4 regions of the Exiguobacterium sp. Leaf187 genome follow, and region 3 is predicted to be linked to each of the others. Evidence: predicted binding sites of a transcription regulator. Region 3 holds the regulator's gene; each other region holds the start of a gene.
The links. Region 3 encodes Rex, which represses fermentation and respiration genes when NADH is low (regulators of the CRP and FNR family bind a similar motif). Its sites were predicted from a motif close to TTGTGAAATATTTCACAA; they were not measured.
Positions count from the first base shown of each region.

Region 1: the regulator Rex is predicted to act here: its motif matches at 5,273-5,290, upstream of ASF99_RS01435 (formate/nitrite transporter family protein).
Region 2: the regulator Rex is predicted to act here: its motif matches at 1,688-1,705, upstream of pflB (formate C-acetyltransferase).
Region 4: the regulator Rex is predicted to act here: its motif matches at 4,594-4,611, upstream of adhE (bifunctional acetaldehyde-CoA/alcohol dehydrogenase).

Region 1 covers NZ_LMPR01000004.1:103,828-111,498, forward strand. The annotation lists gene thiD (bifunctional hydroxymethylpyrimidine kinase/phosphomethylpyrimidine kinase) at 1-65, shown strand, start outside; gene thiM (hydroxyethylthiazole kinase) at 46-813, shown strand; gene thiE (thiamine phosphate synthase) at 803-1,441, shown strand; gene ASF99_RS01410 (hypothetical protein) at 1,462-1,896, shown strand; gene ASF99_RS01415 (ArsR/SmtB family transcription factor) at 1,953-2,321, shown strand; gene ASF99_RS01420 (CHASE3 domain-containing protein) at 2,692-3,330, opposite strand; gene ASF99_RS01425 (YitT family protein) at 3,522-4,388, opposite strand; gene ASF99_RS01430 (hypothetical protein) at 4,525-5,127, shown strand; gene ASF99_RS01435 (formate/nitrite transporter family protein) at 5,311-6,147, shown strand; gene ASF99_RS01440 (YkvA family protein) at 6,184-6,603, opposite strand; gene ASF99_RS01445 (aminopeptidase) at 6,702-7,671, shown strand, end outside.
Region 2 covers NZ_LMPR01000004.1:162,462-170,132, reverse strand. The annotation lists gene ASF99_RS01730 (DEAD/DEAH box helicase) at 1-995, opposite strand, end outside; gene ASF99_RS01725 (hypothetical protein) at 1,024-1,452, opposite strand; gene pflB (formate C-acetyltransferase) at 1,792-4,041, shown strand; gene pflA (pyruvate formate-lyase-activating protein) at 4,076-4,795, shown strand; gene ASF99_RS17195 (hypothetical protein) at 4,789-5,049, shown strand; gene abc-f (ribosomal protection-like ABC-F family protein) at 5,070-6,770, shown strand; gene rsgA (ribosome small subunit-dependent GTPase A) at 6,843-7,671, opposite strand, start outside.
Region 3 covers NZ_LMPR01000009.1:1,895,614-1,903,284, reverse strand. The annotation lists gene ASF99_RS13875 (DoxX family protein) at 1-77, shown strand, start outside; gene ASF99_RS13870 (flavin reductase family protein) at 97-690, shown strand; gene ASF99_RS13865 (hypothetical protein) at 810-1,232, opposite strand; gene ASF99_RS13860 (ATP-binding cassette domain-containing protein) at 1,232-3,133, opposite strand; gene ASF99_RS13855 (redox-sensing transcriptional repressor Rex) at 3,301-3,960, shown strand; gene ASF99_RS13850 (twin-arginine translocase TatA/TatE family subunit) at 3,960-4,160, shown strand; gene tatC (twin-arginine translocase subunit TatC) at 4,168-4,947, shown strand; tRNA gene ASF99_RS13840 (tRNA-Ala) at 5,052-5,127, shown strand; gene ASF99_RS13835 (S8 family serine peptidase) at 5,349-7,671, shown strand, end outside.
Region 4 covers NZ_LMPR01000009.1:231,775-239,445, reverse strand. The annotation lists gene ASF99_RS05120 (hypothetical protein) at 324-1,724, opposite strand; gene adhE (bifunctional acetaldehyde-CoA/alcohol dehydrogenase) at 1,914-4,508, opposite strand; gene ASF99_RS05105 (beta-class carbonic anhydrase) at 4,845-5,396, shown strand; gene ASF99_RS05100 (Na+/H+ antiporter family protein) at 5,711-7,030, shown strand; gene ASF99_RS05095 (DedA family protein) at 7,154-7,671, shown strand, end outside.

The sequences.
Region 1 (7,671 bases), on a different contig from region 3:
GTATTGGACCGACACATCATTTTCATTCACTTTGGAGGGATACACATGTTTACGACCATTCTTGAACACAAACCACTCATTCACCATCTGACGAACACGGTAACGATCAACGACTGCGCAAACGTCACACTCGCTGTTGGAGCATCACCCGTCATGGCGGAAGACATTCGCGAAGTAGAAGAGATGGTTAGACTCGCGCAAGCCCTTGTCTTAAACATTGGTACGATCGATGCAGACATGCAAGCAGCTCAACGACTTGCAGCCGGTGAAGCGGGACGTTTGAATGTCCCGATCGTTCTTGATCCAGTTGGAGCAGGGGCAACGACATTACGTACTGCCTTTTCTAAAGAACTCATTAATCTCGGGTGTACGGTCATCAAAGGAAATACTTCTGAAATCAAGACGTTACTTGGGGAAGACGGACGAACTAAGGGAGTCGATGCTGCGGGAGATGCAATGATGGATCGAGAAAGTATTCGTGCATTCGCTCGCAAACACAAATCTGTCCTCGTCGTGACAGGTCCGAACGACTATATCACGGATGGAACGCGCGAAATGGAATTACATGTAGGAACACCTCGTCTAGGAGACATCACGGGTACGGGCTGTATGACGGCTTCCTTGATTGCGAGCTTCCTCGGCGCAGGATATACGGCGTTTGAGGCGGCTGTTCACGGAACATTCGTCATGGGAAAAGCAGGAGAACAAGCAGTCTCTGCGCAAGGTCTTGGTGATTTTAAACGAGAATTGTTCAATGCGATCAGCCTCATGACGGAGCAAGAACTGGTGGAGGTGACAGAACGTGTCAATTGATTACTCCATCTATGCAGTGACGGATCGTCGTTACCATCCTGGCGTCGCGATCGAGACGGTCGTTGAGGAAGCTGTTTTAGGTGGTGCGACGATCGTGCAACTACGAGAAAAAACCGCACAAGGAAAGGAATTCTACGATCAGGCAGTTCGGTTGAAGAGACTGACGGATCGACACGACATTCCTTTGATCATCAATGACCGGATCGATATCGCGTTACTCGTCGGAGCTGGTTTGCATATCGGACAAGAAGACATTCCTTTAACCGCAGCACGTCGCCTTTTACCAGATGCTGTAATTGGTGTGTCGGTAGCCACTGTTGCACAAGCGATTGAAGCAGAACGAGACGGAGCCTCTTATTTAGGCGTGGGATCTCTATTTGCGACGTCATCCAAAGCGGACGCTGATTCCATGTCGCATACGATGCTTCAGGCGATTCGGGAAGCCGTACGATTACCTCTAATCGGTATTGGTGGAATCACAGCAACAAATGTCTCCACCCTTCCCATCCCGCTAGAAGGGTACGCCGTCATTTCAGAAATTTTCGCTAAAGAAGATCGGCAACTCGCTGCGCAGCAAATGACAGATGCTGTGCGAGAATGGCATCAATCACTTCAGAACAGGGTATAATCCGTTCAGAGGTGATTGTATTGAAATGGCAGACGATCCGTTTTCGCGGCTATTGGATTCGATATCGGTTAGAACCACAAATCATTCGAGTCGATAATCAGGGGATCTACCATCTAGGAAAAGTCTTATTTCCGCGTCCTAATCGTATATCTTATGAGATGGCCCTTTTATTGAAAGAAAAGTATGAAAGACGCTACAAACGTCCGTTGTATATTAAAACGAGCTCGATTGCGACGGAAATTTGGGGACATACTCATTTAGACATCTATTACCGGGTACTTCTTCGTCTACCGATTCCGACTCGGCTACGACAGCGCTATTCGAACCGATTAGAGAGTACGAAAATCATTGATATCGGCGTACGCGCTGTCGATCAAAATCGAATCGTCTGGGATATCGGAGATTATGTTGGAGGATGGTTCGTATTTTGGCTCATTCGTAGGCGCATGCGCTAAACTTGCAATGTTCTGTTTTCCCATGGTGCAATATAGGTAAAAACGAGGTGACGGACATGGATATTCCCCGTTGTGAAACGATTGCGATTGACGAACAACGTGCGTCTGAAATCGGACAAGTCGTGGATACGATCCCAACACTTGAAATCGGAAAGCTATTTAAGATTCTTTCGGATGCGACACGACTGCGAATCGTTTATGCGTTGACGATTGAAGAAGAACTATGCGTTTGTGATGTCTCAGCCTCTGTCGACTGTTCGATTGCGACGGCGTCTCACCATCTTCGGTCTTTGTTGAAACAAGGACTCGTCAAGTTCCGAAAAGAAGGCAAAGTCGTCTATTATTCCCTGGATGATCATCATGTCTCATCGCTTGTGCATATGGCTATGGAACATGTGCATGAGGGAAAAGCAGTACGTGAATGATTCTTTAGAATAACGAAAAGCGTAGCTATTGCTGCGCTTTTTTTGTTCATCTCGGATCGTTTTCCTAGGACAAGCATCGACCTCGTCCTGTCAATCAAGATGACGCCTCTATAATCTGAAGAGGCTGACTCGAAAAAAGAATAACTCATCTTTTCAGACCCTTTCCTCAGGCGAGACACAAGCTGGCTTTCTTGCTTCATTCCAGCAGAAAAGCAGGTCTCGTTCGTCTCTGATAGCGCAAAATCGCGCTTGTTCCTGTAGAAGTGGCGTGTGACGCGTCATTCTTTTTGTTACGAGATAAGGGTGGCAGAATGATGATCTGCCACCCTTATCTTTGTAAAGACTGACTTTTGAGTCAGCTCCTTTTTGTTTATTCTTGTGCTGATTTCTCTGATATGGCAGGAACGAAGCGATGGAAGAAAAAAATCGTTGCACTAATCATCAAAAAGGACAGAATTGACAGGCCGAGGCACATCCATTTATATGTAGCAATTAACGCATCCGATTGTTGTAATTTTGCCTGAAGCGTTCGATATAAATCATCTTTTACACGTGATAAGTCTTCAAGGATCGTCTGAGTCGTTTGAGTCGATTGTCTGGCGAGACGTTTTGCTGCTGCTGGACTTTGGCGTTCATATACGACGAAAACCCGTTCGATTTCTGACTCCCAGACATTGTTGCGACGAAGAAGATCTTTAATTGTTCCTGGAGTAGTCGAAGATTGATTCAGACTATTACGTAAGTCATGAATTTTCGAAGTCGAAAAATAATATTGTTCAATATAACGATTATCTTCGTACAATAAGAGGCCGCGGACTGCGTTTGCTCGATCTCGATTATGTTCAACCAACTGATCGACTTGATTAATTAACGGTATATCATGATCCTTCATCTGCGCTGTCATCGCCGCAATTGTCCGATAACCAGATAAGGCATAAATGATTGGTATAGAGGCAAATAAACTGATCAAAAGAATCAGCAGAACACGCTGACGCCATAGTGAGTGCATGCAATCATTCCTTTAAATAAAAAGACATGTCATTAGCTTAACTACTATTACAAGAAAAGTGAAGCCTGTCTATTTTTTGAATAGGGATAGGAAAGTAAGAAGTCAGTATTCTGAATAAAAAAGCAGGAAAGCTAGTGCAATCCGAGAAGCTGTTTTATGTAGAAGAAAAAGCGCAGCTTGGCTGCGCTTGGTTAAAACGAATAGGAATGTTCCTTATAGTTTCCGAAAACCGTATGAATTTCTGAGAATGTAACGAATGCATTTGGCTCAACGGAAGAGACGATCTCTTGCAAACGGACGATTTCATTATTTTGAACGACGACATAGACCATTTTTTTCGTTCGGTTGGAATATCCTCCACGTGCATCGAGAATCGTGACACCACGACCGAGTTCTTTTGTAATGACTTCATTGATTTCATCTGCTTTCTCACAAATGATGATACATTGCTTAGAAGCAGAATAGAAACTGTAAACCGTCTGAAGGGCTTTGGCGCGAACGAAGCTCATGATGAGCGCGTACATAACGTGTTTTAAGTCAAACACCCACCAAACAAGGATGTAGATGACAAGATCTTGCATCAGAAATATGCGAGGAAGTGGCCAGTTATGAAAACGAGCGAAGAAAAATTTTCCAAGAATATCAAGCCCTCCAGTTGAAGCACCACCGAAGAATATCAATGCCATCGCAAGTCCAGAGACTAGACCGGCAAAGATGGAGGCGACGAGCGGATCATTTAAAGATTCCGGAACAATTTGAGTCGGAATCCAGTCGATTAAAAAAGAGGAAGCAACGACGATGATGCCGGATAAGAACATGAACCGTTTACGCAGAAAACGAAAACCTAAAAGGAAGAGTGGGATGTTTAAAAGCAATTGCGTTAAACCGATTGGCGTGTGGAAGAGCTCTTGGATGATGAGTGTGATCCCCATGATACCGCCTGATCCGATATCATTTGGAGATAGTAGTAAACTGATGTAAAGGGAATAAAGCAATGTACCGATGATTAAAAAACTAATTTTTTCAACTCTCTTTTTCTGTGGGTGTGTTGTAGTCATGGCAATATGATGAGTGACCTCATGCTCCTCCTTCTGTGAGTATCTGCCTGCAAGAGTACGCCCATATGCATAAAATTTCAACCCTTCTTATGAAAAAAGATGAAAAAGGGTACGTTTTTTTAGGAAGGTGATGAAAATGAAAAAAACGTTCTTGCTTATTGGTTGTATTTGTTTAGTAATACTAATTGGTATTCGCATTTTTCAACCATCGGATGAAGAAAATCGAACGTCTATTTGGCATGATGGAGATCTCGTAGCGAGACAAGTGGGTGCTTCGATGATGAATACGGTAGCGGTTCGTCAATTAGCCGAACAACTTCCGTTCTCATCAGATTTAAAACAGGTAGATGTCGAAGGGGAATCGTTGCGGCTTGTTTATGAGGTTACAGGAAAAGAGCGACAAGCCTGGATTGGTACCGATACTGGAACACTACAAGTGAATCAGGATTTTTTGAAAGCTCGGTTATCTAAAGTGCTGATGCATCATACACTTGTTTTATTTTCAACGATTCCTGATTTGACCGATCTCGAAATTTACTACACGGATCCGTATTCAGGTGCAGATTTTACGATGGACCGGAAAACATTCGACGCCTACACTCCGACCGATATTGAACGAGCTACTTCCTCTTCTAGACGCTTTAATCGGGTCGTCATTGATGGTTATGTGCTCGATGCATCAAGGCGAAATACTTTCTTTGAACGCTTCGCATCACGACTACGAATTCAAACTAATTAGTTGTATAAAGCAAGAAAAGGCATTTTTCACAATCTCGACACAATGATATCGTTTACATCTCGTTCTTTTATAAAAACGATAAAACAGGTCTATTCAATACTTGAACATCTTTTAAGATGGAAGTATGATAATAAATGAACAAACATTGTGAAGTGTTGAACAAAAGAAAGAGAGGTTTCTACGATGAACGAGGTAGAAGCATTAGAAGGATTACGGAATAAAGCAATCAAGTCGACGCGCATGCTACAAATGCGTCCTCTCGAGTACTTAGTTCGTGCCATGCTAGCAGGGATTTTCATTGGATTTGCAATTATTTTTACCTTAAAAGCAATTAACGGTCTATATATGGCGGAGTCACCTGTTGCGACACTTGTTGGTGGACTGACCTTCGGAGTGGCACTCGTCCTGATCGTTTACGGTGGGGCAGAGCTATTCACAGGAAATACGATGTATTTCACGACGGCGACGATGCGCGGCTATACGACGAAGATGGATACGATGAAGGTCTGGTTGATCTGTCTGATTGGAAATGGACTTGGAGGATTAGCATTTGCGCTACTCTTTTCTCAAACAGGAATCATCCAAGAGCTTGGTATGAACAACTGGTTATTTTCTGTCTCAGAAACGAAGATCCACCATACGACGTGGGAAATCTTCACACGAGCTATCTTCTGTAACTGGATGGTCTGTTTAGCGATTTTCATTCCAAAGAACATGAAGAATGAGTTGGCGCAGATCATGATGATGATGGTACTGGTCGCAGTCTTCTTCGCATCTGGATTTGATCACGTCATCGCCAATATGGCCTTGTTCTCCATTGCGTTAGTCGTACCACATCCGGATACGATCACATTTGCCGGAGCGATGCATAACCTGTTGCCAGCTTTAGCTGGAAACATCATTGGTGGAGCAGTCTTCATGGGAATGATCTATACGTGGCTGAATAAAGAAAAATTAGAAGTAGATGAATCACGTCAATCCACGACACCTGTTCATATTGCTTCGAAACAAAATGCATAATCAAAAAGCAGCTGTCGCGACAGCTGCTTTTTTCATTCATTCCATATGTTGAAAGCGATCGACGTCTGCAGCCAGTTCTTCGTAAATCGTCTCGACGATTTGTGCATCATCGAAGAGCCCGAGGACGTTATCGTCCGGTAAGGCGTCAACAGGAGACGTAAAGTACAGAACGGCCGTCAATAACAATTGTTCCTGCTCCGCATGCATTTCGAATTTTTTCTGATAGAGAGCACGAAGCATTTCAAGCAGTTGTTTTAATTGAAAATAAAGGACGAGTTCTGCCTCGCGTTCGATGTCCGAGCTTTCTGTAGACGCGATATCTTGCGTCAAGTGCGCAAGTCCGATTTCTGCTCGAACTAACAATTCTTGCTGTGCTTTTTCATCACCAACGAGGTCGAGTGCCTGTCGGTGAAAATACGTATAAGCCGATTTAAAATCGCCGGGTGTGAATTCCATGGTGATGCCTCCTTCTCTTCTCTTTCTAGTTTCGCCTTATTTCTTGCAAAATTGCAACTATTTCGTGAAAATAAAGATACAAGAAAGGGGATTACATAATGCCGACACAAGCAGAATTACAACAATACGCGTCTTTAGCCGTGCGTACGGGAATTAATCTACAACCAGGACAACAACTCGAGGTGCGTGCAGGAATCGAAAATTTGCCGCTCGTTCGTGAAATCACGCGTGTCGCCTACGAAGTAGGAGCTACGCAAGTATATGTACAATGGTCAGATGATGAGATGACGAAAATCCGTTATTTCGATGCACCGGAAGAGTCGTTTGATACGTTCCCGGATTGGTTAAAAGCACGTTACGACCAACTGGCAGAAGAAAAGACAGCGTTCTTATCGGTCGTCAGTGAAGATCCAGATTTATTGAATGGCGTGGACTCGAGCCGAATCGCACGTGCGAATAAAGCAGCCGGTGTCGCTCTTGCTAATTGGCGGAAGTTCGTCATGAGTGACAATGTCAGCTGGTGTGTCGTAGCAGCACCTTCTGAAAGCTGGGCGAAGAAAGTATTCCCTGATTCAGAGAATGCTGTTGAAGAGCTCTGGTCAGCTATTTTAAAGGCTACACGTGCCGATCAAGCGGATCCGGTCGCTGCATGGGCGGATCATGATCAGAATCTGCGTTCAAAAGCAAAATTCCTGACAGAGAAGAAATACAAAACATTGCACTACACAGCTCCAGGAACAGAATTATCAATCGAATTACCAGAACGTCATGTTTGGTTAGGTGGCGGTGGTCCGAATGCAGATGGTGTTGATTTCATCGCGAATCTGCCGACAGAAGAAGTGTTCACGTTACCGAAAAAGACAGGAGTCAACGGACACGTCTCGAGCACAAAACCGCTTAGCTATAGTGGGAACTTGATTGATGAGTTCACACTCTGGTTCGAGAACGGAAAAATCGTTAAAGCGGAAGCGAAACAGGGTCAAGAAGCATTAGATGACTTGATTTCACTTGATGAAGGTGCACGTTATCTTGGAGAAGTTGCGCTCGTGCCACACCGTTCGCCGATTT
Region 2 (7,671 bases), on a different contig from region 3:
ACCATTCCGTTCGCATTTCCACGTCCCGTCCGACCTGAACGGTGTACGAAATCGTCAAGCGACTCCGGTAAATCGTAATGGACGACATGCGTGACTGCTTCGATATCTAGACCACGTGCCGCAAGACCTGTCGTGACGAGTAAAGGAAACTCTCCTTTTTTGTAAGAACGTAATGTCTCCATTCGCTCTCGTTTTCCTTTTTCAGCATCCAAAATCCGATATTTCAATGAGAATTTACTCAACTCACCATTTAATGGTCCGAGGAAGGAGCGGTTGTTGATGAATGTCAGCACTTTTGATCCTTGCATGTTCGCCAGGCGACGTAACAATTCCGGCTTCTGACGACGTGAAGTCTCCAAATAACCGAATGTCACTTGTGTGCTGACGGCACGCTCAACCCGAATCGTCTCAGGGTTGTTTGCAAGCGTCCGTCCCCATTCTGCTGTCCGTTCCGGCAATGTCGCGGAGACGAATGCTAACTGACGATCGCGTAGTGCACTGTTTGCGATTCGCGTCGCCGAGTCACTCATACCACTCTCATAGATTTGATCCGCTTCGTCCAAGACGATCAATTTCACCTTATGCATCTTTAGCTTCTTCGAATCGATCAACTCAACGAGACGCCCTGGCGTTCCGACGATGATTTGTGGTTTTTTCTTCAATCGTTCATATTGTCGTTTTAATTCAACACCACCAATGAATGCACCGGATTTGATACCACTTCCTTGAGCAAACAATTGAATGACTTGATGAATTTGCATGACGAGTTCCCGTGTTGGTGCCGTGATCACGACTTGCACGTGTGGTTCTTCTACTTCAATCTTTTCTAAAGCTGGAATGACATAAGCAAGCGTCTTCCCTGTTCCTGTTGGCGCTTCAGCCAGGACATCTTTTCCTTCGCGCAACAACGGAATCGCTTGTTCTTGAACAGGCATCAACTCGGTAAAGCGCGCCCGTTCCCATGCTTCCTGTAAAAATGGTTTTGTAAAGTTCATAACGATTTCTCCTACTCTCTTAATTCCATCATGCCGTTACGTATTCGACATGATCTCCTGATGCATCACGGTATCCCCGTAATGTCTGTGTATATTCATTTCCTGCGTCGAGCAATCGAATGTGGAATCGAATCTCGCTTTCACCGGCTTCTTCTTCTAAAATCTCGAATCCTTGGATGACACGATCCTGTAATTCTGCAGCGAGTGCCGGGTACTCCGCAAGACTCGCATACGTCGCTTTTACGTCAACCGGACGACGAACAAGCGCAATCCAATACGATTCATCATAGCCGATAAAGTCTTCATAATCAAAATCATCTTCAAATCGAATCCAGAATCCATCATTTTCGAATTCCGTGATCATTCCCGTTCGCGTTGAACCGTCCGATCCGATTTTCAGCGAGACCCAGTCTCCCGACTGATACTCTCCTTGTTGTGTTAATGATACATACTCCATTTGGCACACCTCCACGTTCTATATTCCCTTTTTCATTGTCAACGATACGTCTTAAAAATACAAGGCACCGTAGCGTGACATTCCTCACAGTTTCAACTGTTCTAGTGAATCTTTTTCAAATCAACTCATACAGTTTCCAAAAAACCTTGAATTAGCAATCTAAAACTGTTTTTTTAAAACTATTTTCATATGAATACAGAAATAAAGAAAGCCCGTCATATCAACGTTTGTCCACTTGTTAAAACATTCACATGAACGTAAAGGGAATCACCCCTTCCTTTTGTTACACTATTCACATAAGGAACTGATGATTAGCTCAATATTAAAGGAGTGGTATCCATGTTATTAGAAAAAACGAGTGCTTGGACGAACTTTACGTCTGGTGAATGGGTAAAGACGATCGATGTCGCAGACTTCATTCGACTCAATCGCACGGAATATACAGGAGATGATCACTTTTTAGTCGGTCCGACGCAAGCAACGGAACGTCTCTGGCAACAAATTCTACAGCTGACGAATGAAGAACGACAACGTGGTGGTGTATATGCCGTCGATGCTAAAACACCATCAACGATCCTCTCGCATGATGCAGGGTATCTGAATCGCTCACTTGAAAAAATCGTCGGTTTACAGACAGACGAACCGTTTAAACGTTCGATTCATCCGAACGGTGGGATTCGGATGGTGAATGATGCCCTAGCTGCGTATGGCTTTGAAGCAGACGAGACCGTCACGAAAACTTTCAGCGAGTACCGGAAGACACATAACCAAGGGGTTTTCGATGCCTATACCCCTGAAATGCGCGCTGCACGTAAAGCCGGTATTATCACCGGATTACCTGATGCTTATGGTCGCGGACGGATCATCGGTGACTATCGTCGTGTTGCTTTGTACGGAACGGCACGCTTGATCGAAGAACGTAAGAAGGATTTAAAGGCACGTGGCGGGTTCTTATCTGAATCGATGATTCGCGACCGTGAAGAGATGAATGAACAGTTGCGCGCATTAACGGAATTGACCGAGCTTGGAGCTCGCTATGGTTTCGATCTCTCCCGCCCTGCAGAAACAGCACAAGAAGCATTCCAGTGGGTCTATCTTGCCTATCTTGCTGCCATCAAAGAGCAAAACGGGGCAGCCATGTCACTCGGTCGAGTCTCGACGTTCCTTGATATTTATGTCGAACGTGATCTTGCGGCTGGTCGCTTGACGGAAGAGACTGCACAAGAACTCGTCGATCATTTCGTCATGAAGCTTCGGATCGTTAAGTTCTTACGGACACCAGACTACAACGATCTATTCTCGGGTGATCCGACGTGGGTAACGGAATCAATCGGTGGAATGAGTGAAGATGGACGATCAAACGTCACGAAAAGTTCATTCCGCTTCTTACACACTCTCTCGACACTTGGTCCGGCACCGGAACCGAATCTAACCGTTCTCTGGTCTACTCAGCTTCCACGAGGATTCAAGGAATTCTGTGCGAAGATGTCGATCGTTTCAAGCTCGATTCAATATGAAAACGATGATTTGATGTTACCGGTTTATGGAGATGATTACGGCATCGCTTGTTGTGTCTCCGCGATGAAGATCGGGAAACAGATGCAGTTCTTCGGTGCGCGAGCAAACCTGGCAAAAGCATTACTTTATACGATCAATGGCGGAATGGACGAGAAGCTCAAAATCCAAGTCGCCCCAGCAAGTCCATTGATGCTTGATGAAGTACTCGATTACGAAACCGTCATGGCGGCTTATGATCGTCAACTCGATTGGCTCGCAGAACTGTACGTCAACACACTGAATGTCATCCACTACATGCATGATAAGTACAGCTACGAACGGATTGAGATGGCTTTACATGATCCAGAAATCTTACGGACGATGGCATGCGGTATCGCTGGTTTATCGGTCGTCGCTGACAGTCTATCTGCCATCCGTTACGCAACAGTTCGTCCAATCCGAGATGCGGATGGGATTGCAGTTGATTTCAAGATCGAAGGCGAGTTTCCGAAGTTCGGGAATAACGATGAACGGGTCGATCAGATGGCGGTCGATCTCGTCACACTGTTCATGGAGAAAATCCGTAAACATCCAACGTATCGCAATGCCCTTCCGACGCAGTCTGTCCTGACGATCACTTCAAACGTCGTCTACGGTAAAAAGACAGGAAATACACCCGACGGACGCCGTGCGGGTGAACCATTCGCACCGGGTGCTAACCCGATGCATGGACGTGATACCCGTGGTGCTGTCGCCGCCTTGACGTCTGTCGGAAAATTACCATATGAACATGCGCTCGACGGGATTTCCTACACGTTCTCGATCGTGCCAAAAGCACTTGGTAAGGATGAAGCCACACGCATTCGCAATACAGTCGGATTACTTGACGGATATATGGGTGGTACGACTTCAAAAGGACACCATTTGAATGTCAACGTCTTTGACCGTGAGACGTTACTCGATGCCATGGAGCATCCAGAACAATATCCACAGTTAACGATTCGGGTATCCGGTTATGCAGTCAACTTCATTAAACTGACGCGTGAACAACAGATCGATGTCATCAATCGAACGTTCCACGGTTCTCTCTAAAATGATGTGTAGTATGTGAAAGGAAGTGAGCAGGATGACCTATGGTATGATCCATTCCGTTGAATCATGTGGAACAGTCGATGGTCCTGGCATTCGATTCATCGTCTTTACGCAAGGATGTCCACTACGGTGTCAATACTGTCATAACGTGGATACATGGGAGTTCGGTTGCGGACGGCGTGTCTCAGCAGACGAAGTCGTAAAAGAAGCGATCAGCTATCGCTCCTTTTTCGAGGCCACGGGTGGTGGAATCACCTTCTCTGGAGGTGAACCACTCGCTCAGCCAGAATTCTTGGAGGCTGCTTTAACAGAAGCAAAACGCCATGGACTGCATACGGTCATCGATACCGCGGGATCCGTCGTCCCAAAAAACATCGATGCGATTCTCGATGCGACGGATTTGGTACTACTCGATATCAAACATATCGACGATGCCGCTTGTCGCGTCTTGACTGGACGGAGTAACGCCAATACACTCGCCTTCGCAAAACGCCTAGCCGAGCGAAACATTCCCGTCTGGATTCGCCACGTTCTCGTTCCAGGTATTACGATGTCGGAACATTTCCTCCGTCAGACCGGCGAGTTCATCCGGACGCTCGGAAACGTCGAGCGCGTTGAAGTACTCCCGTATCATCAACTCGGTGTCTATAAGTGGGAAAACCTCGGTCTCGCATATCCGTTAACTGATGTGCTTCCCCCTTCATCAGAAGAAACGGATACTGCGCAAACCTTACTTGAATCGTACTTGTGTTAACGTTTCCAGTTTGTTACAATGACGGCATAGACTATGAACAGGAGGTACAACACCGAAATGAAGCAATCACTCGTACACGTCGCTTGATGAATGAAATCATCTCTTTCGCAATGCAGTTGCGGATGTCTGACGCTACGAGTCTGCTCTATTTCGGTGTGACCAACCTCTGGCCAGCACCTTCTTTGAGTTACACTCCGGCACACCATCCGCTCGCTTCGGATGGTGTGTTTTTCATTTCATCTTATCGGAAATGAACACTAAAGGAGCTGCTTTTATGCCTACTGAAACACTTACGATCCAACACCTATCGATGGACTACGACGAACGACGTCTTTTCTCGGACGTTTCTTTTCATATTCATACCGGTGAACATGTCGCCTTAATCGGTCCGAACGGCATCGGAAAAACGACACTGTTACACTTGATCGCTGACCAACTTCAGCCGACTGACGGTTCGATCAAGCGTCATTACAAAAAACTCGGTCTACTATCACAACACTTCGTAGCGGGCGATCACACCGTTCTTGATGTCGTCGAAAGAGCGGATGCGGTTCGTTATCAACTTCGCGCTAATGCCATGAATGGTGACTTGACGATCTATCAACAAGCACTCGATCAGGACGCCTTCTCGCTTGAAGCAGATGCAGCACGCGTCTTAAAAGAAGTCAAATTAGAGGAAGCACTCTGGACACACAAAGCATCCAGTTTAAGCGGTGGTGAACAGACGCGCCTCCAACTTGCCTGCCTGCTTCTGTCACGACCTGATTTCATCATTCTCGATGAACCGACGAATCATCTGGATCAAGAGACGCTCGAGTGGCTCACGGAATGGGTCAACATGTCACGGACCTCGATTCTCTACGTCTCACACGAACGATTCTTCATCGACGCAACAGCTGATGCCGTCATTGAATTATCTGAATCAGGGGCAACGCGATACAACGGAAACTATCAGTCCTATAAAGAACAAAAGGAACATCAAGCTCTGTCGCAACAACGAGCGTACGAAAAACAAGAACGCACCCGCAAAGAGCTGACACGCATGATTCAAGGATACCGGCAATGGCATCAAAAAGCCTCGAATCAAGCGAGTGAACGGGATCCGTATGCGAAAAAGAAGGCTGCTAAACATGCGACGAAGGTCAAGGCAAAAGAGCAGCAACTCGAGCGTCTACTCGAGGATCGTGTACAAAAACCACAAGTTGCACCGACTGTTCACGTCGCATTCGAACATGAAGCGATTCGTGCGAAACGACTGATTTCGTTCGAACGTGTCTCGTTTAGGCATGAGACGAAACCGATCCTAAAGGATGTTTCGTTTACGGTAGAACGTGGCGACCGAATTGCTGTCATCGGACCGAATGGAAGCGGGAAAACGACCTTACTGCGTCTCATTGAGGGCGAATATGCTCCTCATCAAGGGAACATAATCCGTCATCCTCGATTGAAGACCGGCTATTTTTCACAAGCCCTTTCCCACTTACCGACATCAGGTACGTTGTTAGAGGCATTACTTGAGTACGGCACGATGAGTGAGACGGACGCCCGGACGTTGCTCGCCTGTTTTTTATTCCGTCGCGATGATGTTTACCGGTCGATTTCCGACGCCAGTATGGGTGAGAAATGTCGGATTGCTTTCTTACGCCTGTATTTTTCTGGTGCTCACTTGCTTATTCTCGATGAACCAACGAACTATTTGGACCTTGCGACTCGTGAACAAATCGAAGCCGCCCTCGATGTTTTCCCTGGTGAGCTCCTCTTCGTCTCCCACGATCGTTATTTTACTGATCGGCTGTCGAATCGGACGTTTGATTTAACGACTGGATTCAACGATCATCCGGTCGGAACGGCCACGGTACGAAACGCGCGCCGAAGTGACCCTGAAGCGATTCAATCCGACTTACATCGTCTTGATGCGTTGACGGGTAACGTGCCGTTCCATACAGAACCAAATGAATTCCTTTCAAAAGAATAACGAGAAAAAAGCATCTGCATAGAAAAAGAGACTCCTTTTTCCGTTGCAGATGCTTTTCATATTTCAGTCGTATTATCGCTTTTGATACTTCACTTTCGTATGCGCTTGGGCCTGCTTGTGGATTTTTTTCCACTTTTCTTTCTCCGCCGCCTGCAACGCCACATTTTGCTTGCGTTCCGCATAAGCGATTTCTCGTTTTAGCTTGACGAAGCTATTCCAGCGTTCAGCAGTTAGTGTGCCATCTTCTAAAGCTGTCCGAACGGCACAGCCCGGTTCCTTATCATGTTCACAGTCTCGGAAACGACAGTTTTCAGCAAGCTCCTCAATATCGGAAAACGTCGACGATAAACCGTCACTGCCATCCCATAAGGCCAATTCTCGCATCCCCGGTGTATCAACAAGCAATAGACCGTTCGATAGTCGTTTCAGTTCGCGATGTGTCGTCGTGTGACGTCCACGTTCATCGTCTTCTCGTACGCCACCCGTCTCCATTAACTGTTCTCCAGCTAAAGCATTGACGAGCGTCGACTTCCCGACGCCGGACGACCCAACTAACACGATTGTCTGCTTGATTTGTAACTGTTCACGCAACTCCTCTAATCCGTCACCAGTTAAAGAATCAACGGCAAGGATTGGTGTTCCGAACGCAATCGCTTCGACAGCCTGTATTTCCGTTTCAATCGACGGCATCAAAGTTTTTTTCGTCAGGACGATGATTGGTGTCACCCCTGCATCCCAAGCAACCGTTAAATAACGTTCCAGTCGACGGACGTTGAAGTCATGTCCAAAAGCCATGACGAGCAAGGCGACGTCAACATTCGCGCAGATGATTTGTTCCTCGGTTTCCGTTCCTGCCGCTTTTCGGGAAAATTGAGAAGATCGTGGCAAGACACGTTCGATC
Region 3 (7,671 bases):
TGGCATTGATCGTCATCGCGCTTGGTGTAGCGATGATCGGTGCTGGAGACTATTCACTCGCTGCACTCATCGGGTGAAGAAAAAGGTGGGTCATTCATGAAGTTTGAGGCATCAACGCTTAGCGCAAAAGACAATTATAAATTACTGATCGGAAGCATCATTCCGCGTCCGATTGCTTTCGTGACAACGCAAGGAGAAGACGGGACGGTCAACGCCGCACCGTTTTCCTTCTTTACGGTCGCTTCAAGCAGTCCGCCGCAACTGGTGATCGCTGTACAACGGACGGATCAGGGGCAGAAGGATACGGCACGTAACATCTTAGCGAAACAAAGTTATGTCATCCATATCGTCAGCGAAGAGATCGTCGACGCAGTCAATGAGACAGCAGCGCCACTTGCTTACGGTGAAAGTGAGCTTAAGCGGACGGATTTAACACTCGTCGATAGTGACGCAATCGAAGTACCCGGAATCGCGGAAGCGAAAATTCGCTTCGAGATGCGCTTGACGCAACACGTCGAGCTAGAAGGTGCCGATCTTCTAATCGGGGAAGTACTGCGCTATCACGTTGCAGATGAACTCGTCGAGTCGTTCCGAATTGACGCGGCAGGCTTGAAGGCTGTCGCTCGTTTAGCAGGGAATGATTATGCGACGATCGGGAAGACGTTTACGATTGCCCGACCGACGAAATGATCGAAGTGTGAATGCCTGACTCATCGTACGATTCGTTTTGATTCAAACAAAAAGGAGTGGAGAGACCGGTCTAACTACCGGAATCTCCACTCCTTTTTTCATGTCGTTCATCTGATTCATCAAGGCTGAGGATCGATTTCGTTTGAAGAGGCTTCAAGACCATGACGTTTACTGTACTGATAGCCATCGAGCAAATAAAAGACGATTGCGAGTGCCCATATTCCGACGCAGCTGATCAAGAAAGCGCTGATTGGAGAGACACTACCGTAATACGATAAGATCAACGGATCATTGAGTTCGACGAATAGCTGTATCGTCAGGAGCGTACAGCATAATCCCGAGAGTAAACTGATGAAGAGCCCACTCCATGTCTGGATGACGAGACCGATCATGCAGGAAATCAAGAGGAACAAAGGAAGTGCAGCATTGAAGGCATCTGGACGAATAAAGACGGATACATAATCGGCATATAACGGTACGAAATAGAGAACACCGGATAGTAATCCTAAGATGAGATTGATGAAAAAGCTCTTCGTCCGCATCAGTGTTGGTTCTCCCATCGTTCCATTAATTCGAGCAAATCGACATCAATCTGATCACGTTCTGCCGAAAGTGCCGTTGCTTTCGGAATGTCATTGAAGACTTCCGGTTCGCAAAGCAACTGTTCGATCTCCGCTGAACGCTGTTCGAGCCGCTCAATGTCTTGTTCGAGTTGTTCGATTTGCTGACGGCGCTTGCGCTCTTCTTTCTGCGCTTCTTTATCGATCGTCTTCGACGCCGTGACCTTTGCAGCTTTTGCTTCCTCGGCTTCAAGACGCGCAATCTCTTCTTGCTCCGCCTTCTTCTCCGTGTAGTACGAATAATCACCGAGGTATTCCGTCACGCCGGCTTCACTCATCTCGATGACGCGGGTCGCGATTCGGTCGATGAAGTAACGGTCGTGAGAGACGAATAACAGCGTTCCTTCGTAGTCGACGAGCGCATTTTCAAGGACCATCTTCGAATCCAGATCCAAGTGGTTCGTCGGCTCATCGAGGACGAGGACGTTCGTTTTCCGGAGTTTCAGTTTTGCAAGTGCGAGACGTCCGCGTTCGCCACCAGATAACTCATGGACGATCTTGAAGACATCGTCACCGCTAAACAAGAATTGCCCGAGGACAGACCGGACTTCTTGTTCACGCATCAGTGGCCATTCGTTCCAAATCTCATCGATGACGCGGTTCCGGTCATTGAGTTCTGCCTGCTCTTGATCGTAATATCCGATCGAGACGCCAGTTCCGAAACGGAAATCACCGAAGAGGGGGCGTAAGCGACCGACGAGGACTTTTAGAAGCGTCGACTTTCCGATTCCATTCGGTCCGACGAGTGCCAGCGATTCACCGCGTTGCAAGCGGAACGTGATGTCTTTTGAGACAGCTTCTTCGTAACCGATTGCCAGTTGATTGACTTGAAGAACGTCATTCCCGCTCTGTTTTTCAATCGGGAAGGACAGGACCGTGCTACGCTCATCCCCATCTGGTCGGTCGAGCCGATCGACCTTCTCGAGCCGCTTCCGGACACTTTGGGCACGTTTGGTCGTCGTCGCTCGGGCGATGTTCCGTTGAATGAAGTCCTGCATCTTCGCGATTTCTTCTTGTTGCTGTTCGAACTGTTTCATTTCTTGATCGTACAATGCCGCTTTTTGTTCCAAGTACTTCGTGTAGTTACCGGTGAACTTACGGCAGACATTGCGTGACAGCTCATAGACGACATTGACGACTTGGTCAAGGAAGTACCGGTCGTGCGAGACGATCAGAACGGCACCACGATAACCACCGAGGTAACTTTCGAGCCAAGCGAGCGTATCGATATCGAGGTGGTTGGTCGGCTCATCGAGAATGAGGAGCTCTGGTGCTTGCAGGAGCATCTTCGCTAAGGCGAGACGTGTCCGTTGACCACCGGATAACGTTTGGATCCGGCGCGAATAATCGTCCGGATAAAAGCGCATGCCGTGCAGGACGGAGCGGATATTCGCTTCGAACTGATAACCACCCGCTTCTGAGAAGTCGTGTTGCGCTTGATCGTACGTCTTTAGGAGACGATCGTACGCGACCGGATCGTTCAAGATATGCTCCATGCCCATTTCGATTTCCATCCGGCGTAGTGTTCGTTCTTGTTCTTGGAGATGTTCAAAGACGGTCAGCATCTCGTTCCAGATCGTCTCGTTCGATTCAAGACCACTGTCTTGCGCGAGATAACCGATTTTGACATCCTTGCCTTTCATGATGTCGCCCGAGTCATGACTGAGTTCGCCAGCGATGATTTTGAGCAAGGTCGATTTACCGGCACCGTTTCGTCCGACGAGCGCAATCCGGTCACGCTCTTGTACTTCCAATTTGATATTTTCTAAAATCGGCTCAACGCCGAATGATTTCGAGAGTTGGTTGACTTGTAAGAGTATCATTTCCATCCATCCTTCCACCCTTTAGTCTATCACGAACAAAAGCGCGAGGTCCTGCGGAATATATTATTTGTGACTCTATGTGAAGTGGTTTACAATCAAGGAGAGTAGAAAGCTTTTTGCAAAGATTTGGGTGCCACGATGGATGTGGCCGAAGGGGGAACTGCAGGATGAATGGACCAGACACAAAAATTCCACAAGCGACAGCAAAACGGTTGCCGCTATATTATCGCTTCATCCAAAGTTTATACAATTCAGGCAAGCTCCGCGTCTCTTCTGCTGAGTTAAGCGAGGCGGTGAAGGTTGATTCAGCAACGATTCGTCGCGATTTTTCCTACTTTGGGGCATTAGGGAAGAAGGGGTATGGATATAACGTTCAACATCTCTTAACGTTTTTCCGCAAAACCTTGAATCAAGATGAGGTGACGAATGTTGCCTTAATCGGGGTCGGTCATCTCGGAACAGCGTTTGCAAATTATAACTTTTTAAAGAATAATAGTACTCGGATAGTCGTTGCGTTTGATGCGGACGAAGAGAAGGTCGGAACAACGACGCATGACGTTCCAATCTATCATGTTTCGGACATGAAAGAACAAATCGAAGCGAATCAGGTCGATGTTGCCATCTTGACGGTTCCATCCCAGTTCGCGCAGTCAGTAGCGGATGAGTTAGTCGAGTATGGTGTGACTGGCATCCTGAACTTTACGCCCGCGCGGTTGAACGTGCCAGCGAGCGTCCGGGTCCATCACATCGATTTATCGATCGAGTTGCAGTCGTTAGTTTATTTCATGAAGCATTATTCGCAATCAGCTGAAGGAGTGAAATCATAATGGAAAACCTTATCCCGTCAACTATAGCATTCATCGGACCAGGTAGCTTAGCACTAATCGGTGTCGTCGCATTAATCATCTTCGGACCGAAGAAGTTACCTGAACTTGGTCGTGCTGCGGGTCAGACATTGAAAGAGTTCAAGAGCGCAACGAACGGTATCATGGACGACGATAAAAAGGATGAACCGAAAGAGAAGTGATTGAATCATGGCGATTGATCAAGAACAAAGCGTGACGTCGCATCTGGACGAACTGCGTAAACGGATCGTCTGGTCGCTTATCATCGTCGTCGTCCTGTTCGCTGTTGCATTTCCGCTCGTCCGACCGCTCGTTCGCTTCTTGCAAGCGGACTTAAAAGAGCTCGGTATCGGTTTGAATGCCTTCAACGTCGCAGATCCTTTAATGTTGTATTTGAATCTTGCGTTCATCATCGCAATCGTGCTGGCATCGCCGTTCTGGATGTATCAACTCTGGGCATTCGTCCGCCCTGGTCTGTATGATAAGGAGCAAAAAGCGACATTGACGTATATTCCGGTCATCTTCTTTCTATTTTTGGCTGGTGTAGCCTTCTCATACTTTTGGTTGTTACCTTTCTTATTAAAAGTTTCGACTGAACTAGGGAAGGAACTCGGAATCGAACAAGTCATCGGAGTTGAGAACTACTTCAGTTTCTTAATCCGATTAACGATTCCGTTCGGTCTTCTTTTCCAATTGCCGGTCGTGACGATGTTTCTGACACGTCTTGGTCTCGTGACGCCAATTTTCATGCGAAAGAATCGGAAATATGCGTACTTTGCGCTGTTCGTCGTTGCGGCATTGATCGCACCGCCGGACGTGACGTCACATTTGATGATCTCGGTCCCATTGTTCGTTCTCTATGAGATCAGCATCTTGATTTCTGCGCGGACGTACAAAAAGGTCTTGATCCTCGAGCAACAGGCAGAGCTTGAACGACAGGCGGATTTGATGCGTGAATTGAATAAATGAATCGTGAATTCCTTCCGACGATTTTGGAAGGAATTCTTTTTTATGAAAGCGTTATTTTTATATTGATAAAGCAGTTAGCGATGCGTATACTAAAGTTAATTCATGGGGGCTTAGCTCAGCTGGGAGAGCGTTTGGCTGGCAGCCAAAAGGTCGTCGGTTCGATCCCGATAGTCTCCACCATATTCGTACACTTCAAACTCTTGAGCATTCAAGAGTTTTTTTGTTGTTTTCAAAATATGGAAATGCAATATAAAGTGTCAATAAAAACAAATAATTATATAAAACAGACAGAACCGAATTGTTTATTTCCATCTATTTCATTAAACTAAATATACAGAATTTTCGTTTAACTGTTTTGTTGGTAACATCATTATAGTTTTTTAGAAAAGGGGAAAAGAAGCATGAAGAAGGAAATCGCACTCTTGGCAGCTGTCTTGATGACATCTTCCAACTTGGTCAGTGCTCAAGGAGCACTGTCCTCGCAAGATAAGGCAAGCGGTCAAAAGCCGCACGCCCTCTCACTTAAGAAAACAGGACAGGAGAAGGTGTATAAGCAGTCTGACAAGGTCCGTGTCGTCATCGAGATGGAGCAGAAGCCGGCGATTCAAATCGCGCAGGCACAAAACAAGCGGTATAGCACATTGAGCAATGCCGAAAAAGAGTCGATTAAGGATCGCCTCGTCAGCGTCCAAAAATCAGTCAAGTCAGCGATCGCTAAAAAATCGATTCCCGTTACATATAAGGAAAGCTTCACGACCGTCATCAACGGATTCAGTGGTGAAGTCAAGTTCGGCGACATCGAAGACATCAAACAACTCGACGGAGTCAAGAGCGTACATATCGCCCATGAATACGCGCGACCGAAAGCCGATAAAGGTGCAAAACCAGATATGTTATATAGCAAAGATATGGTTAATGCAAAAGAAACATGGCAGGACTACGGCTTCAAAGGGGAAGGGACAATTGTAGCGGTTATCGATACGGGGATTGATCCGTCGCATAAAGATATGGTGTTGAGCCCAGAGACGAAGATTGATTTGACTTCTTCAAAGGTTGAAAGCGCCAAAGAATCAAAAGGACTAAAAGGGAAGTATTTCACGGAAAAAGTCCCATACGGCTATAACTACGCTGATCACGATAGCGAAATCCGTGATTTAGGTGCAGGTGCATCGATGCACGGAATGCACGTAGCGGGTACGGTCGGTGCTAATGGAGACGAAGCGAACGGTGGTATCAAAGGGGTCGCACCGGAAACACAACTCCTCGCGATGAAAGTATTCGGAAATGATCCAGGCATGCCATCGACATTCAGTGATATCTACATCAAAGCGATTGATGATGCGATCGCCCTCGGAGCGGATGTCATCAACATGAGTCTCGGTTCGACGGCATCATTCGTCAACGCAGATGATCCGGAACAACGCGCGATCGTCAACGCGATGAACAACGGGATCTTATGTGCGATCTCTGCTGGAAACTCGGCATTCACAGGACATGGTGCAGGCAATCCGTATACAGCGAATCCTGACATCGGTGTTGTAGGATCTCCAGGGTTGATCAGCCAAGCGCTACAAGTCGCATCGCTAGAGAATACGAAATTAACGCTTGAAGGTATGGCACTGACGATTAACGGACAGGATGCTGGGTATTTGGCGTACCAAAAACAGGACTCGCCGAATCCGATTAAGGTATTCAACAAGGAGAAGCAAGACGTCATTTATGTCGGCGATGGTCAAGCATCGAACTATCAAGGAAAAGATGTCAAAGGAAAAGTTGTTTTTGTTGTGCGTAACGGCAGTTTCAATTACGGTATGATTCAAGCAGAAGCTGAGAAACAAGGAGCAGCCGGTGTCATCGTTCGTGGACGAGTCGATCATGGGGATTATGTCAGCATGGCACTTAACAATCCGACGATTCCGATGGTGACGCTCAGCATCGCGGATGGGAATGATCTTGAAGAAAAAGCGAAAGCAGGAAAAGCAATTGCTGTCACGTTCGATGGAAAAGCGGTCTCAGCAGATAACCCAGTAGCGGGCGAGATGTCTGATTTCACGTCATGGGGTGTCACACCAAATCTTGATTTCAAACCTGAAATCACGGCACCGGGTGGAAAAATCTACTCGACGCTCAATGATAACGAATATGGCGTCATGAGTGGAACATCGATGGCAGCACCACACGTCGCCGGAGGAACGGCACTTGTCATGCAACGAATCGCGAAGGATTTCAAAGTCGATGGTGCGACACGCGTTAAACTCGCGAAGAATATCCTCATGAACACGTCACGTCCACAGCTTGATAAAGGGCAGTATAATGCTGAAGCGAAAACTGGTAGCTTCTATTCACCACGTCGTGAAGGTGCTGGTTTAATGGATCTACGTGCTGCGATGAAAACACCAGTCGTCGTTACGGAAACGAAATCGGGTGAAGGAAAGGCTGCACTCAAAGAGGTCGGCGAAAAATTCACATTCACGCTCGATTTGAAAAACTATAGTAGCGAAAAAGTGACATATCAATTAGCCGGAACGGTACAATCGGATCTCGGTGCAGAAGGAACGAACTTCCTGGAAGCCAACAATATTTATAAGAAAAACTCAGTGGATGCGGTCGATCCGAATAAAGGAACTTTCCCAATCTCATTCGCAGTCGGTTCGAAAAAAGCAAGTTCTGTCTCCATCAATCCGAAGAGCTCAACGAAAGTAAGTGTATCGGTCGATTTGAAAG
Region 4 (7,671 bases), 1.7 Mb from region 3:
ACAAACCAAGTTTGAATGGTAAAAAAAGGGGGTGGTGAAAATGAGATGAACCACGTAAAAAAACGATACGTTTTCAGGACATGAACCTGAAAACGTATCGTTTATGCTTGATGTAGAACGTAACTGTTCATTCTCGACTCCTACAGGGAAAGAAAGCATGTTTTTCGCTTGCGTCAGGGTCAGGTGAGACCCGGTAGACGAAACGTATAGTTTAGGATACCGCGGCTTACCTCCCGCCTGTGGAAAGCGAGAATGACAGCAACGTTCGTCGTCCCCATTCATGGTACATCTCCTAATGGAGGAGCTTCATCACTCCACGTTCCTTAAACCGCTTTGTCTGGCTTCCGTCGGACGACATAACCAAGAATTCCACCAAGTAACGCAAGCCCTGCGGCGTATAGTACTGTCCAGCCTGCCGTCTGTTGAGCGAACTCGAATAAGACGTCACTGCGCCATTTCATTGCGAACTGAACGTACGAAGCTTGACTGACGATGAAGCTGATGACACCGATCGCGATCGCAAAGACGAACGGATCGATGATCGATTTGAAGCTTCGGATACTACAGACGAAGTAGATCGCAAACGTTACGAGCAACAACACCCAATACGCACTCTCACTTGAGACATTCGGTGGCGTCGCTCCTGCCGATTCCGCATCAATCACTTGAATCGTCTGCCGCGCGACGCCGTAATCAACAGGATCGAGCTTCAATTGTGTTGCTGACAAATCAGGACGTTCTCCACCGAGTAACGTCAACAATTGTTCTGTCACCCGGTCCGTGTCGATCCCATCGACGACTTTTTGGATCGAGTCATTGAGTTGATCCGTTGAAGTCTCCCCGTTCAACATCGAGACGGGAATTTCCGCATTCGCTCCAAGAACGTCTGCTTGATACACGACTTGACCGCCGTGGATCCAGTCGTACATCCCGCCACTTCCGGCGTTCAGACTCGCGACGGTGAGTGCCGTCCGTAGTGAGGAATCGCCGTCATATTCCGCTTCGTCCTGTACCGTAAAGACGAGTTGAAGCGTACTTGCGAGCATCAAAATCAGTAAGCTGGCACGTCCAGCAGCTGTCAGACCGGATAACTTTTGCGGGAAGAACGCCATCCAACCAAGCAAACTGACGACGAGAAGCGGTAAGATGCCACTCATCGCATAGCCGTCTTGTAACGAGAGGAATGGCACGTCGTTTCCGCGTCCGGCAAGGACGAACCAGATGATCCCGACGGTTAAGAAGAAACTAACCGATCGAATCGTCCACCCAAGACGACTTGCCTTAATCCGTAATACTAAAAATAACAGGCCGATTAAACCGATGCCAAAGACAGAATAAAGTAACGTGCCGTAAGAGACATCGAACGTAAGTGGTGCGAGGACCTGTTTTAAGTCGATCCCAAACAACGATAAGACATCACCGGCAGAACTCGCGTCGAGTACCTGATTGATGATCCCTTCCCGGACCGCACTCGGCATCGTGATCGACAGCCCACCGACGAACAGTAGCATCAATGACACCGTGATGTCTGCATCTTTCCAGGAGACATCCGCCTGTTGCATCTGCGTCACGAGATCCTGATAGTCTGAGGATGAAGTGATTTGTGAAGTCAAAAATGCCATCACGCCATAGATGACACCGAAAAAGAAGAGACCGATAAGGACGCCAAACAGGACATCCCAGACGGAAAACCGTCGTTGTTTCCTTTCTTGCCTTGACTCCATCCCATTTCCTCCTTTTTATGTCTGATGTTTGAATATTCCTGCTACAGCAAAACCAAAAACATCAAATTCATTCAACAGCCATTATATCCCACCTTTTCTCTGACTGTCTCCACTGATTTCCAAAATAAAAACCGACTTCTCACAGTGAGAAGCCGGTTGAACGATCAGGTGCCATGGTATTTTTCTCTATTAGATGCCTTCGTATGCTTGTTCCATGATCGTCCGTAACTCAGCGACAAGCGGCATCTTCGGATTCGCCGTCGTACATTGATCCTCGAAGGCATCGACTGCCATCTTATCGAGTTTTGCCTCGAAGTCTGCTTTTTGAATGCCTTGCGCCTTGAATGACATCTTGATGTTGAGACGTTGTCCAAGATCAGCAACCGCTTGAATGAGTGATTCGACCCCTTGTTCCGTCGTTGCTGCCGGAAGACCGAGGTAGCGTGCGATGTCGGCATACCGCTCATCCGCAACGAATGATTCATATTTCGGGAATGCTGCTAGTTTTGTTGGACGTGACGCGTTATAGCGAATGACGTGCGGCATCAGGATCGCGTTCGTCCGTCCGTGTGGCGTGTGGAATTCACCACCGATTTTGTGCGCGATCGAGTGGTTGATGCCGAGGAAGGCGTTCGCGAATGCCATCCCTGCCATCGTTGACGCGTTATGCACTTTTTCGCGTGCTTCGGCGTCTGATCCGTTAGTATATGCTCGTGGCAAGTAGTCGAAGATCATCTTGATTGCTTTCAGTGCCAGTCCATCCGTGTAGTCGTTTGCAAGCACCGAGACGTATGCTTCTGTCGCATGCGTCAAGACATCCATTCCGGTATCAGCAGTGATTGAAGCTGGAACGGTCATGACGAATTCCGGATCAACGATTGCGACGTCAGGTGTCAATGCATAGTCAGCAATCGGGTATTTGACATTTTTCTCTTTATCCGTGATGACGGTGAACGGTGTCACTTCTGAACCTGTACCAGAAGTCGTCGGAATCGCGACGAACTTCGCTTGACGACCAAGTGTCGGGAATTGATACGCCCGTTTGCGAATATCGAGGAATTTTTGACGTAAGTTTGAGAACGTTTCGTTCGGTTGTTCGTAGAAGAGCCACATTCCTTTTGCAGCATCCATCGCTGAACCACCACCGAGGGCGATAATCAAGTCAGGCTTGAAATCACGCATCGCTTGAGCACCTGTCTGAACAGTCGTCACCGATGGATCTGGTTCGACTTGGTCGAAGATCCGGTAACTGACGGACTGTGGTAAGTTTTGAATTACTTTATCGGCATACCCGAACTGTACCATCGTTGGATCAGTGACAATCATGACACGTGAGACGTCAGTCATCGACCGCAAGTACTGAACGGAGTTCTTTTCGAAGTAGATTTTTTCAGGGACCTTGAACCATTGCATGTTCACGCGTCGTCTCGCCACCTTTTTGACGTTGAGTAAGTGTTTCGCTGTCACGTTTTCAGAAACAGAGTTTTTCCCGTATGATCCGCAACCGAGTGTCAGTGATGGTGTCAACTCGTTGTACAGATCACCGATTCCGCCATGAGCAGATGGGCTGTTGACAAGGATCCGGCAGGCTTTCATGCGGAGTCCGAACGCTGTCATCAAGTCATCGTTCGTCGTATGAATGACGGCTGTATGACCGAGACCGCCGATTTCAAGCATCTGTTCTGCAATCGTGAACGCTTCTTCGGTCGAAGCGACGCGGTACGCACCGAGGACGGGACTGAGTTTTTCATGAGACAATGGTTCTGCCGCTCCGACGTGCTCGAGTTCTGCGACGAGCATGACCGTCGTTTCCGGAACATCGATTCCGGCTTTTTCTGCGATCCATGTCGCAGGTTTCCCGACGATGTCCGCGTTGACGGCACATGTATCGGTTTTGATGACGAGTGATTCGAGGCGTTGTTTTTCTTCCGGTGTACAGAAGTAACAACCGAGTGCTTCCATTTCCGCACGAACCGTCGCATAAATCTCTTGGTCGACGATGACAGCTTGCTCAGACGCACAAATCATCCCGTTATCAAACGTTTTTGAAAGAACAAGATCGCTGACTGCCCGTTTGACTTTCGCAGACTGTTCGATATAACACGGAACGTTCCCTGGTCCAACACCAAGTGCCGGTTTACCTGTTGAATACGCCGATTTGACCATTCCTGCTCCACCTGTCGCAAGGACCATGGCGATTTTTTCATGGTTCATCAAGACTTTCGTTGCTTCAAGTGATGGTTCTTCGACCCATTGAATACAGTCTTTTGGTGCCCCTGCTTTGATGGCTGCGTCGCGGAGTGTTTTCGCTGCTTCGACGGAACATCGTTGTGCCGATGGGTGGAACGCGAAGACGATCGGGTTGCGCGTCTTGATCGCAATCAATGCTTTGAACATCGTCGTTGATGTCGGGTTCGTGACCGGTGTGACACCACAGACGACACCGACGGGTTCAGCGATATATGTGATGCCGTTTTGGACATCTTCTTCTAAAATCCCGACCGTTTTTTCATGACGTAGACTGTTGTAGATGTATTCTGTCGCAAACATGTTTTTAATCATCTTATCTTCAAAGACACCGCGTCCCGTCTCTTCTGCCGCGAGACGAGCGAGTTCGACGTGCCGTTCAAGTCCGGCAAGTGCCATATCCCGAACGATCGTATCGATTTTTTCTTGATCGAATGTCAGTAATTCTTGTAATGCGCGTTGCCCTTTTTCAACGATTTGTCCAACTGCTTGTTCGACCGGCGTTGCCGTCGATTTTGTTTTTTCTTTCACAGCCATGAGTGGTTTCCTCCCTGTCGTGGAACGAATCTGAGTTTGATTTGCTAACCATTATGTCAGGAATGCCAAGCTGTTTTTCAATAGTTTGTGCTTTCCTTCACAAATCAATCATAACCCCTTTTTCCTGTTTTGTGCATGACCATCCTGTGAATTCCATCACACCTTTGATAGCGTTTACAACTGTTGTGAGTTCTTCTTTTTCATCGTTTTGCTTCATGTACATAGATGTGTGCGATTTGTCACACCTCGCATTTTCGTGACTTGATAGCCGTTTCATCATCTTGTATTCTGATATGGGGTACATATTAAGAGCTACCACTAAAGGAGGACACTTGAATGTCAGTTGTACAGGAAATGCTAGCCTTCAACGAGCGATTCGTCGCCGAAAAACAGTATGAGCAGTTCGTCTCGGATAAGTTCCCGGACAAAAAGGTCGTCATCCTGACGTGTATGGATGCCCGATTGACGGAGCTCCTCCCACACGCACTTGGTCTTAAGAACGGGGATGCGAAGATCATCAAAAATGCCGGTGCTATCCTATCGCACCCATTCGGTTCCGTCATGCGCTCGATTCTCGTCGCATTGTATGCTCTTGGTGCTGAAGAAGTCGTCGTCATCGGTCACCACGACTGCGGCATGAGCACGATTGATCCTAACCACATGATCAACGAGATGAAGGATCGGGGCATCGACCAACAGATTCTTCACACGCTCGAAGTATCTGGCGTTGATTTGAATCAATGGTTGCGTGGTTTCACGTCAGTTCAAGAAAGCGTCGCTCACTCGGTCAGCCTCGTGAAGAACCATCCATTACTACCGCCAGGAACGAACGTCCACGGACTCGTCATCGATCCGGGTACTGGTAAGCTCGACGTCGTCGATTGCTGATCACTCTCTATAGAAGAAACGCAAATAGATTCGGATATTCTACTCCGTCTTAATTTAAAAATAACGTGCCATATTTTCTCGTAACGGAGAAGGATGGCACGTTTTTCGTATGAGTCATTTTCAGTGTTCAAAACGCTTCTCACTTCATGCTTCGGGGTATAACAGAATGTAACTTCTTGTGGAGAGCTAAAAAGCGTATCATTCATCTTTCGATTACGAGGTCAGACTTTTACTCTTGACAGCATTCCAACATGGCTGTAAGATACTTTAGTATAGTACAGTGATAACAAAAGAAAGTGTGGTTTTACTGAATGATAAACGCCGTATTGTTTGCCGTCTTTTTACTATTTATTTTAGCGATCTTCCGCGTCCACATCGTGCTCGCGATGGTCATCAGTTCGTTTGCTGGTGGTCTCGTCGGTGGTCTTGACCTGACTGCGACGACAAAAGCATTCTCCGGTGGTCTTGGTGACGGAGCAGAAATCGCCCTTAGCTACGCGATGCTTGGTGCATTTGCCGTCGCCCTCTCGAAAACAGGTTTACCGGATGCACTTGCGCACTCTTTGATTGCGCGTTCGCGTGGTAACGCAAGTGCCGCTTCCGTCAAAAAATTAAAAGGATTCATCTTGTTCGCGATTCTCTTGCTTGCGATCAGTTCACAAAACGTGTTGCCGATCCACATCGCATTCATTCCAATCATCATTCCGCCGTTGCTCGGTCTCTTTTCTCAGCTTAAGATCGATCGACGCCGGATAGCGATCATCATGACGTTCGGTCTTGTGACACCATACATGTTCTTACCGGTTGGATTCGGAGACATTTACCTCAATCAGATTTTGCTGAAGAACCTGAAGGCAAATGGTCTCGATACTGCTGGAGCTTCCGTCATCGAAGCAATGGCGATTCCAGCACTCGGAATGGTCGTTGGTCTCTTGATCGGTTTGTACACGTACCGGAAAGAGCGGACGTATGAGATTCGCGACATCGCTCCAGACGATTATGAAATTCCGGTCATCACGAAAACGAAGCTTGTCTTAAGTGGAGTCGTCGTCATTGCGACCTTGATCGTACAACTACAGACCGGATCAATGATTCTCGCTGCGACGACGGGGTTGATTCTCTTCTTGTTACTTCGTCTTGTTCGCTTCAGTGAAGCAGATGACGTCATTACACGCGGTATGCGCATGATGTCATTCATCGGTTTCGTCATGATTTCAGCGAACGGATTCTCAAACGTCTTGCGTAAGACGGGCGATATCGAGCCTCTCGTCGAGAACTCGAAAGCGTTGATGGGCGATTCGCAACTCGTTGCCGCCTTCGTCATGCTCTTGATTGGCCTTCTCGTCACGATGGGTATCGGCTCGAGTTTCTCAACCGTTCCGATCATCGCTGCCATCTTCGTTCCACTATGTATCCAGTACGGATTCAGCTTAGAAGCGACGATTGCTATCATCGGTACATCCGGTGCTCTCGGTGACGCAGGTAGCCCGGCGTCTGACTCGACACTCGGACCAACGAGTGGTTTGAATGCTGATGGTCAGCATGATCACATGCGAGAAACGGTCATTCCGACGTTCCTGCACTACAACATTCCATTACTCATCTTCGGTACGATCGCTGCGGTTGTATTATAAAAACAAGACGGATTCGCTGTCATCGCGGATCCGTCTTTTAAATTGTCTCCGTTTTTTTCCTTTTCATTTCGTCCTCGGTTCTCTAAAATAAAGGAATGAACTGATACAAAGGAGTTGTCTAACGTGTTATCTCAAGTCGTCAACCAGATTTTGCTTTCGCTTGCCGATCTCGGATATTTCGGCATCGCCCTCGGGTTGATGATTGAAATCATACCGAGTGAAATCGTCCTCTCTTACGGTGGATTCATGATTTCCCAAGGAACGATCGGCTGGCCGCTTGCTATCGTCGCTGCCGTCATCGGTGGATTATTCTCGCAATTATTCTTATATTGGTTCGCTCGCTACGGCGGTCGTCCCCTTATCCTGAAATACGGGAAGTATGTTTTGATTTCAGAACATCATCTCGATCTAGCCGAGCGTTGGTTCTTAAAGTACGGACAAGGCGTCATCTTTGGAGCCCGTTTCATCCCGGTCGTCCGTCATGCCATCTCGATTCCGGCAGGTCTTGCCAAGATGGATCAAACGAAGTTTTCTCTTTATACGGTGCTTGCGATCATTCCGTGGTCGATCTTGTTCCTGTATCTTGGTGAAACGCTCGGAACGAACTGGCGCTCGATCAAGGAAGTGGCTGCACCGTACAC